DNA from 3 places in the Paenibacillus sp. J31R120 genome. Region 3 is predicted to be linked to each of the others. Evidence: riboswitches for the same ligand, from Rfam matches in the RefSeq annotation. Region 3 holds a riboswitch; each other region holds the start of a gene.
The links. A riboswitch is a leader RNA that binds a small molecule or an ion and turns the genes downstream of it on or off. The one in region 3 is predicted to bind cyclic di-AMP.
Positions count from the first base shown of each region.

Region 1: another riboswitch for cyclic di-AMP. It lies ahead of AC0YNW_RS28220 (5-formyltetrahydrofolate cyclo-ligase); the one in region 3 lies ahead of AC0YNW_RS25035 (C40 family peptidase).
Region 2: another riboswitch for cyclic di-AMP. It lies ahead of AC0YNW_RS16210 (hypothetical protein); the one in region 3 lies ahead of AC0YNW_RS25035 (C40 family peptidase).

Region 1 is NZ_JBWDNN010000014.1:60,267-63,538, forward strand. Features, by position in the region: gene AC0YNW_RS28210 (ABC transporter permease) at 1-472, shown strand, start outside; gene AC0YNW_RS28215 (hypothetical protein) at 943-1,275, opposite strand; gene AC0YNW_RS28220 (5-formyltetrahydrofolate cyclo-ligase) at 1,305-1,745, opposite strand; cyclic di-AMP (ydaO/yuaA leader) riboswitch at 1,750-1,930, opposite strand; gene AC0YNW_RS28225 (aldolase catalytic domain-containing protein) at 2,098-3,054, shown strand; gene AC0YNW_RS28230 (hypothetical protein) at 3,163-3,272, opposite strand, start outside.
Region 2 is NZ_JBWDNN010000004.1:151,683-154,954, forward strand. Features, by position in the region: gene modA (molybdate ABC transporter substrate-binding protein) at 1-231, shown strand, start outside; gene modB (molybdate ABC transporter permease subunit) at 231-896, shown strand; cyclic di-AMP (ydaO/yuaA leader) riboswitch at 1,079-1,281, shown strand; cyclic di-AMP (ydaO/yuaA leader) riboswitch at 1,355-1,519, shown strand; gene AC0YNW_RS16210 (hypothetical protein) at 1,646-2,092, shown strand; gene AC0YNW_RS16215 (signal peptide protein) at 2,086-2,193, shown strand; gene kdpA (potassium-transporting ATPase subunit KdpA) at 2,236-3,272, shown strand, end outside.
Region 3 is NZ_JBWDNN010000009.1:171,503-174,774, forward strand. Features, by position in the region: gene AC0YNW_RS25030 (glutamine--tRNA ligase/YqeY domain fusion protein) at 1-928, opposite strand, end outside; cyclic di-AMP (ydaO/yuaA leader) riboswitch at 1,154-1,304, shown strand; gene AC0YNW_RS25035 (C40 family peptidase) at 1,310-1,798, shown strand; gene AC0YNW_RS25040 (MFS transporter) at 1,822-3,069, opposite strand; gene AC0YNW_RS25045 (GNAT family N-acetyltransferase) at 3,177-3,272, shown strand, end outside.

The DNA.
Region 1 (3,272 bases), on a different contig from region 3:
AGTATTGGGCTCGAAGTTTGAGTTTACGAGAATAGGAAGGCTGCTGCAAAGTGTGATCGTGCTGATCTGGTCGGTGTCCCATTTGCCGCAGATTTGGAGTTTTCCGAAGCTGTTGACGCTGCTGCTCATGATCGCCAATGGCACGATTATTTTTACAGGCATCTTTATTTTGGCTGCGACGTTCTGCTTTTGGACGATCCAGGCGATTGAAGTAGCTAATGTCTTCACAGACGGAGGGCGCGAGATGGCGCAGTATCCGCTCAATATTTATGAAAAGTGGGTTACCCGTTTCTTTACGTTCATCATTCCGTTCGGCTGCGTCAGCTACTTGCCGCTCATGTACCTGCTCGATAAGCGGGAGGGCAGTATGTTTCTGCCTATGATGATCACGTTCGGCGGCTTGCTATTCCTCATCCCATGCCTGCTAATCTGGCGGTTCGGCGTGCGGCATTACCGATCGACGGGGTCGTAAGTGATTGGTTGCGAGTGTGCACATTCAATGTCTTCTGAATGGAAGGATGGGATACGGGGCAATGGGGCGTCGGTGGTGAATGGTTCCTTAAACGGACTATTATACTTGGGCGGTTCGATGTGTGTTTGTACCGGATAAACGAACTTGTTAGGCGGTGCAGCCTCCTGTATTCAAGTAAGGAGTTCAGACGAATGAGCACATGAATCGGTCAAAGGGGTTGCAGGCGCGGCTGTGCAGCACCGCAATATCATTGCGCTGCCGCTAGTCATGCATAGTTCATATATACCAGTCTGATGAACATTGTGCGTACTAGCTGTTATAGGCTGATAGTGGGAATGTGAGCGGAAGTTTGTTTTAACTAATCAATAACTCGCTAAACCATTCTGGAGGTGTTGAAGTCGAAAGGTTGCGAATATGCAAAAACGAGGTGCCTTTACCATTGAAAATTGATGGTGGAGGCATCTTTTTATTTATCTATAGATGATGATCAGGCTGCAAGCCGAAAAACTCGGCTTAGAGAGCGGAAAGCCGCCGCCGAGCGAGCTGCAAGCCGATAAACTCGGCTTAGAGAGCAGAAAGCCGCCGCCGAGCGAGCTGTAAGCCGAGATACTCGGCTTAGAGAGCAGAAAGTCGACGCCGAGCGAGCTGCAGACCGAAAAACTCGGCTTAGAGAACGAAAAGCTGCAGCCTGACTGAGCGCCGCCGGACAGCTCCCCCAAAACGCAAACAAGCCCGGGCTTTCCGGGTTGGAAGGCTTCGAGCTTGATGCTGGTTGCGGCTTGCCTTGATAGGCTGGCCGACATAGGATATCCCCATATCCAAGCGTATGCTGCTAATCTACGGATAAATAAGCGACGGCGCGCTGCTGAAGAACGGATTCTTCGGCAGGCTCAGCCGATGAAATCGGGCGTCCGGAGCCCGGGTTCTGCAGCTGTGTAATTGCGGCGGAAAATAAACGGTAAGCCCGATTATCGGGATTAAGAGTCTGCGCGATTCGTTCGGTGAGCCGTTCGGTCAAGGAAACGATCGAGAAACGGCCGATGAAGCTGCGGAATAGCGGACCCCAACGGTCGAGTTGCAGACTTGGCTCGCTGTCACTGACGAATTGCTCGTTCCAGCCATAGCCGAGGTCGCTGCTAATGCGAAGACAAACGCGATACCCTGCCGAGTCAATCGCGAGCGCCGGTATGACGAATACTTCCACGCGGCTAATGCTGAGCTGCAGGGGTTGTTCCGAAGGGAATGGGGAATCTTGCAAAGATAAAGAAAGCATAAGACACCTCTCCTTTGTCCGCTTACGAGGTTAGCTGTCGGATTCGGGCTAGAGAGTAGACCCTACCGGGGGTACAAATCCCCGGACTCACCCCTTGCAAGGCTGCGGCCGGCTGTCGGCCCACGTCGCACTTACGTTGGTTCCCCCGCTTTTTCCAGGTCGGAAAAATTAAGCGTTGATGTTTACATAATATTTTAACTTTAAAATATCAATTTGTAAATGATATCTTATCGGGACAACCAATCGTCCAAAATATCCAAATACCGACATAATTACTTTGCGTTCCCGTCATATTTCAAGTATGATGGTAGATAAAAAGTGAACTCATGTTCAAATCAAAGGAGCAGCAAGCATGCATTCGAAAACTAGTCATTGTAAAATTGTCGATTGTACAATTCGTGACGGCGGACTCGTCAATAACTGGGATTTCAGCGTCGAGTTTGTACAGCACCTTTATAATAGCTTGAACGAAGCTGGCGTCGACTACATGGAGATCGGCTACAAAAACTCGCCGAAGCTGTTGAAAGGTGCAGATAGCGCAGGCCCATGGCGCTTCCTGAACGACGATTTCCTTCGCAAGGTCATTCCGAACAAAGGCAACACCAAGCTGTCTGCGCTGGTTGATATCGGCCGCGTTGACGAGAATGACATTTTGCCGCGCAGCGAGAGCCTGCTCGACCTGATCCGCGTAGCTTGCTACATTCAAGATGTAGACAAGGCTCTTGAGCTGGTGCAAATTTTCCACGACCGCGGATATGAGACGACGCTGAACATTATGGCGCTTTCCAACGTGATGGAGAACCAATTGGTCGAAGCGTTCAAGCAAATTAACGACAGTGTTGTAGACGTTGTATACATCGTGGATTCCTACGGCAGCCTGAAGCCGGATGATGTAGGCTATCTGGTGGATAAATTCCAGCAGCATTTGCCGAACAAGCGTCTTGGCGTTCACGCGCATAACAACCTGCAGCTTGCATTCGCGAACACGCTGATCGCGGCGAACAAAGGCGTTGAGCTGCTTGACGCATCCGTATACGGCATGGGACGCGCAGCAGGCAACTGCAACACGGAACTGCTCGTATCGGAATTGCAAAATACGAAATACAATGTTCGTCCTGTTCTCGATATGATCGAGAAATACATGGTACCGCTTCGTGAGAAGGAAGAGTGGGGCTACATCATCCCTTACATGATCACAGGTATTCTGGATGAGCATCCGAGATCCGCAATGGCGCTTCGCGTTTCCGAGAACAAGGATAAGGCAGTTGACTTCTACGATCAACTGACAACTCCGGAAATCTCCAAGTAACATCAAACTGATGGAATACTAATCGTTCTGATAAAAAAGGCGCTTGCCGATTACGCGTTCATTCGCGTACGGCAAGCGCCTTTTTAGGGTTGAACTATCCTCTAACGTTTAAATCTCTGTACGAAGCAGCTCGCCATCACCGCGGATGGCCGCGGCGAAGCTTGGCTCGTTGGGGTGGAAGTAGGCGGTGCCATGATATTCTTCGCCCGTTATGGCTT
Region 2 (3,272 bases), on a different contig from region 3:
AACGTGGATGCGGGTTTTGTCTACCGTACGGACGCACTGTCATCGGAGTCGAAGACGGACATCGCTTTTGCGGCCGATCCGGACAGCTACAAGCCGATTCTGTATCCGATCGGCATCATCAAGGCGACCAAGCATGAGAAGCAAGTACGCGAATTGTACGATTACCTGCAGACGGAAGAAGCGCTCAACCTGTTCGTGAAATACGGCTTCAGCCTGCCGAAGCAGCCTTAATGAGCTGGCAATCGTTCTGGCCGCCAGTCGTACTGTCATTGCAGGTGGCACTGATCTCCAGCATTGTCGCGGCCGTGGCGGGCATTGCCGCAGCATGGTGGATGTCGAGGAGGTCATTCCGAGGCAAAATCTTGCTGGAGACGGCCTTCATGCTGCCGCTAGTGCTGCCACCCACTGTGGTCGGCTTTCTGCTGCTCGTGCTATGGGGCAGGCAGGGGGTGCTGGGCCGGGCAGCGGAATGGATTTTCTCCGCTCCGGTTCTCTTCTCGCCATGGGCGGCTGTAATTGCCTCGATCGTGGTGGCGTTCCCGCTTGTGTACCAGACGATGAAGGTAGCGCTCGATTCGGTGGACAAGAATCTGGAGGATGCCGCGCGTTCGGCAGGCGCCGGGGAGTGGAAGGTATTCCGGTATGTGACGCTGCCGCTGACGATGCGTGCCGTAATGACCGCCTATATTCTCGGCTTTGCGCGTAGCTTGGGCGAGTTCGGGGCAACGCTGATGATTGCGGGCAACATTCCGGGGAAGACGCAGACCATTCCTACCGCGATCTATGTCGCGGTCGATTCCGGCAATATGCCGATGGCTTGGGCCTGGACGGCAGGAATGGTCGTGATCTCGTTTGCACTGCTGCTAGCGACGGGCGGTCTTCGGAAAAGGCCATAAAAGGGCTCGCCTGCAAGGCGTAAATCGTGTGCGGCTGTGATTGCACGAGTGTAGAAGAGCTTTTCTCCGAGAAGAGCCGATGAATGCGATAAATCAGATTGCAAGGTATGGAAAATCGGGGAAAGCAGCATTTACTGCTGCTTTACACTTTCAGAAGACAGGAGTAATATTCGGATTAAGCTTTACAGCAATCGCTGAGTTTCCCGCAAGAGGCGGGAAAACGGGGGAACCATTCGCCAAGTGAACAGTCCGGTGTGAGAGCCGGAAGTTCGGATGGCAAGGGGTGAATCGCTTGCAGCGCCAGATTGGGCGCCGGCCAAGCGTAGGGCGACTCTCACCGTCCGAATCCGACAGCTAACCTCGTAAGCGTAGATGGAGAGGAAGTGGCTTGTGATCGCATTGGCGACCACAGGGGACACGTGCCTCTGTGGTTTTTTGATGCGCAAATAGGATTATGACCAAGCAACACGCTGAGTTTCTGCACAGAGCAGAAAACGGGGGAACCATTCGATTTTGCGCCAAGCGTGAAATCCCGGGGTGAATCCGGACCTGGCAGGTCCGGTAGGGCGGCTCTCACGCCCGAATCCGACAGCTAACCTCGTAAGCGATTCGAGAGAGGCCAATTGCAGCTCTTCGGCATAAGCGAAGCTTGTTTCGCTATGCCTGCAGAAGAAGCCGCGAGGGACCCCTCCTTCGCAGGCTTCTTTTTTTGCGCCCAATTGGCTGAAAGGGATAAAGGAGAATGAAGAGTGAACTCGTTCCATTCAAAGCTTACGCTGGTATATGCGCCGAATGAATACGGTCGGCAATTTGTGAAGCTGTTGCTATACAAGGGCTGGCCTGTAGCGGCTTTGGTCAGCAGCGGCAGGCAACGGCGAATCCATGAGGGATTCGGAATCAGCTGCTTTATCAAGCTCGACACGAAAGAGCGAGATTGTCCACTGAAGGGCGGACAGATTCATGATGTGTATTTGTTCGACAACTCCGTGCCGCTGGTTTGCAGGTACTTAAAGCTATTTCGTCCGCTTGTATCGGGCAGAATTATCGTGGTGACCCAGAGTCACAGCATTCCGGGGTTATATCGGCATTTGGGAGCAGATCAGCTGCTGCATGCATCGTTGCAGCCGGAGGAGCTTGTATCGGAATTTGAAGAGAATCGATTGGAGAAGAACGGAGAGGAGGATGCATCGTGCTAGATGTAATTTTGGTTGCATTTCTGATTGTGCTGGTGGCTTCCGTATGGGGCCTTGCCGCTTGGTCGGCGAAGGAAACGGATAGCGGGCGGAAGGATCAGTAGTTTATCCATTACGTGTGATGAAATGAGGGACTGGAAGTGACGATTGCCGGGCTTCTTTCGATTGGCATTTTTCTATTAATCGTTGTGACGTTGGCAAAGCCAACAGGATTATATATGGCGCGTGCATTCGATTATTCGCCTACAACTCTCGACCGCGCTTTCGGCTGGCTGGAGAAGCCGATTATGGCGCTTAGCGGCATCCAAAAAACGAACCAGACCTGGAAGCAATATGGGTTATCGCTCGTGTTCGCCAACGCTTTTATGATTCTGGTCGTCTATATGATCTTCCGGCTGCAGCACTTGCTCCCTCTCAATCCGGGCAACATTGCAGCTATGGAGCCTACGTTGGCGTTCAATACGGCTATCAGCTTTATGACGAATACGAACCTGCAGCATTACAGCGGGGAAAGCGGCATGTCTTATTTGGCACAAATGCTTGCGATTGTCTTCTTGATGTTCACGGCACCGGCAACGACGCTTGCCGCAGCTATGGCGTTCATTCGAGGCTTGTCTGGCAAGCCGCTTGGTAATTTCTTTGTCGATATGATTCGCTCCATTACGCGCATTCTGCTGCCGATTGCTATCGTCACATCGCTTCTGTTCGTATCGCAGGGTGTGCCTCAGACGCTGGAGCCTTCTGTGACGGCTGCGACGATGGAAGGAGCTGAACAGCATATCGCAAGAGGGCCTGTCGGATCGTTCCTGGCGATTAAGGAGCTGGGCAACAACGGCGGAGGCTTCTTCGGAACAAACTCTGCTCATCCCCTCGAGAATCCAACCAATCTGTCCAATCTGCTGCAAATGCTGCTCATGATGCTGGTGACGACAGCGTTGCCGTTTGCCTACGGAAAGATGGTTGGCAACCGGAAGCAGGGCCTTGTGTTATTCTGTGCAATGGGTGTGATGTTCCTCGTTATGATGGGAGCCTCGCTGGCTGCCGAGAGTGCCGGCAATCCCGCCCTTGGGGCGATCGGCATGGATTCGTCGCAAAGCAGCATGGAAGGCAAGGAGATGAGGTTCGGTCTGGAGGCTTCTTCCTTGTATTCCGTCGTTACGACCGCTTCGGAGACGGGAGCTGT
Region 3 (3,272 bases):
GGATCGCTTCTGCCGTAAAGCCTTTGCGGCGCATGCCGCTGATCGTAGGCATGCGCGGATCATCCCAGCCCTCTACGACGCCTTCGTCTACGAGTTGCTTCAAATAACGCTTGCTCATCACGGTATTCGTTATATTCAGACGGGCAAACTCATATTGGCGCGGCTGCGACTCCATCTCACATTCCGCGATTGCCCAATCGTATAGCGGACGGTGATCTTCGAATTCAAGCGTACAAATCGAATGCGAGACACCTTCAATTGCATCGCTCAGCGGATGCGCGTAATCGTACATCGGATAAATATGCCACTCGCTGCCCGTGCGATGATGGTGGGCATGGGAGATCCGGTACAGGACAGGGTCGCGCATCGTAATATTCGCAGACGCCATATCAATCTTCGCACGCAGCACGCGCTCGCCTTCCTTGAATTCGCCAGCGCGCATGCGCGCGAACAAATCCAGGTTCTCCTCGACACTGCGATTACGGTACGGGCTGTCCTTGCCAGGCTCCGTCAGCGTTCCTCTCAGCTCGCGAGTTTGTTCGGCTGTCAGATCGCATACGTACGCTTTTCCTTTTTTAATAAGAAGGACGGCGCGATTATACAATTCTTCGAAATAATCCGAAGCAAATCTCAGCTCATCCCACTCGAATCCGAGCCATTGCACATCTTCCTTAATTGCATCTACATATTCCGTGTCTTCCTTCGCCGGATTCGTGTCGTCGAACCGCAGATTCGTCTTGCCCTTGAACTCGTCGGCGAGCTCGAAATTCAGGCAGATCGACTTGGCGTGCCCGATATGCAAATAACCGTTCGGCTCAGGCGGGAAGCGAGTAATGACTTCCTGCACGCGGCCGCTCTTCAAATCTTCTACAACGATATTTTTAATAAAGTTCGAGGATGATGTCTTATTATCCACAGCGCTCTCCATCACGACCAACCTTTCCCGTTAAATAGTTTTCTATTTATAATACACAAATTCCATTGAAAATACACTCAAGTTTAGGTGTCATAGCTTGGCTGAAATGATGTTTATCTCTGTATTTTTGTCTATGCCGATTAAGCGAATGAGTATATCTCGATTTGTATTATTAAAATCTACTCATTTTCAACACGAATCTACACTTTCCATCTATTATATTGGTTAAAGATGTTTAAACAAAAATTGCCTAATTCCCGCTCGGGAAACGGGGGAACCACTTTGGGTGAATTGATCTTGACGCACGGCACGCCGGGCGCCTGAGAGATCATAGGGAACCTTCAACCGAACCCCACAGCTAACCTCGTCGGCACCGGAAGGAGCTTCACCAAGTTGAAGAAGAAAGTCAGCATCATCTTGGCGGGCCTTGTTCTTATGCTCGCTTTCCAGGCTGGAAGCGCATTCGCCAGCGCATCCAAGATGGACGGCATCATTGATGAATTGATCGGAACGCGTTATTCCTACGGCGGAACAACAACTAAAGGATTTGATTGCTCTGGATTTACGAGCTATGTGTTCAACAAGATGGGCATCGATCTGCCGCGCAGATCGTCCGATCAAGCAGGCGCCGGCACGAAAGTCGCAAAAGCCGACCTTCAACCAGGCGATCTGGTGTTCTTCGACACTAGCGGTAAAAACAACGGCGGAATCTCCCATGTAGGCATCTACGTTGGAGACGGTAACTTCGCTCACGCTTCCACAAGCAAAGGCGTAATTATCGAGAAGCTGGATTCTTCCTACTACAAGCCGCGCTACGTAACGGCTGCACGCGTACTGGACGAGTCGCAATTTGAGAAATTTATCGTTGCTGCTGAGAAGTAATGATTAGAATAAAGAGGTTGCTCCTAGGAGGGGGCAACCTCTTTTTCGTTCATTCGATTCGACTGCTTGCGTCCTGCCATCACGAGCACGATTAATACGGCAAGCAGTGCAATCACCAAAGCCGAGAGATAGTAGAGCGTCGTTCCCGTCGAATAGCGATCCATGAACCAGCCTGTCACCCGAGGGAATACAGCCCCTCCGACTCCGCCAAGTGCAACCAGCAAGCTTGTTGTCCGTTCCGTCATGCCTGGCAGCAAGCCATTCGCATACACGAGCGCAATGCCGAACACACCGGAGAAGCATAATCCGCTTAGGGCAATCAAGATAAGCAGCAGACCTTGCTGCTGGAAGACGATCATTCCGATAAATACGACAGCTGCAGCCGCAGTCGTGATGAACAAGTAGCTTGCATAGCCGATACGGTCCGCGATAATGCCCGCGAACAGCCTTCCCAGCACCATCGTTCCCCAGAATAGGCTTAGCGCAGCCGTAGCTGTTGAATCGGACATGCCTGTCCGCGATATGAGAATCGAAGGCAAATAGTTCGAAAAGCTCATCTCCATGCCTACATAGATCATGAAAAAAGCCGCGCTCAGCGCGAGAAAAGGAATCGACTTTGGCGCATATCCGAGCCAGCCAGCATGGTTCTTATTCCTCTTTAATGCCGTCGCTTGCTGACGCTCTTCCCCCTGTCCAGGAACAGAACGCTGCGGCGGACTTAAGCTGTCATCCAAGCTGCCGAACGACATCGTCAGCCACAGCACAAAGGTAATGCCCGCCATCGCAGATAGAATCGGAAAGGAAAGCTGCCATACATGCTGCTGTATAAGAAACGCCGCCGTAATCGGAATGAGCAGCGCCCCAATGCCGAAGAAGGTCTCCAGCCTGCTCATGGCCGAAGCCTTACCCTTCATATGATCGATAATGGTCGCCCCAACAATCGCTTCCGTCATCCCGAAGCCAATGCCGGCAATCGGGGCAAAGGCAAGCATCCAGCCCCATGGCAGCAGCAGGCTGTATGCCGCCTCGCTTAAGGTAAGCAGCGCCATGGCGATCAGAACCGCCCCCCGCTTCCCGACCCGGCTGGTCAGAGCCGGCGCCAGCAGTACACCGAACAGAAATCCGATGAATTGATTCATGATCCATTGCCCGCCGTCTTTATAGGTAATGCCGTAATGGGCAATCAATTGCTCCAGCAACGCTCCGCCGACCACATGCGCAATGCCAATAACCAAATATGAGAGGCAGCCCATCCACAGCAGCTTCTTCATTCTAACCGACTCCCTGTCCTTACGCCCGATCGACGCCATCTGCTATAATCAAGTTTATGATATACGATAACCACAACACCTTCTATTATAAACCAAACCAGTCGTTAATGACCATTCAAGCCATGTCCGAAGAGCATGCCCGCTCCCTATGCGATTGGCGCTATGAGCCGCCTTGGGACAGCTACAACTGGCCTGCATGGGAA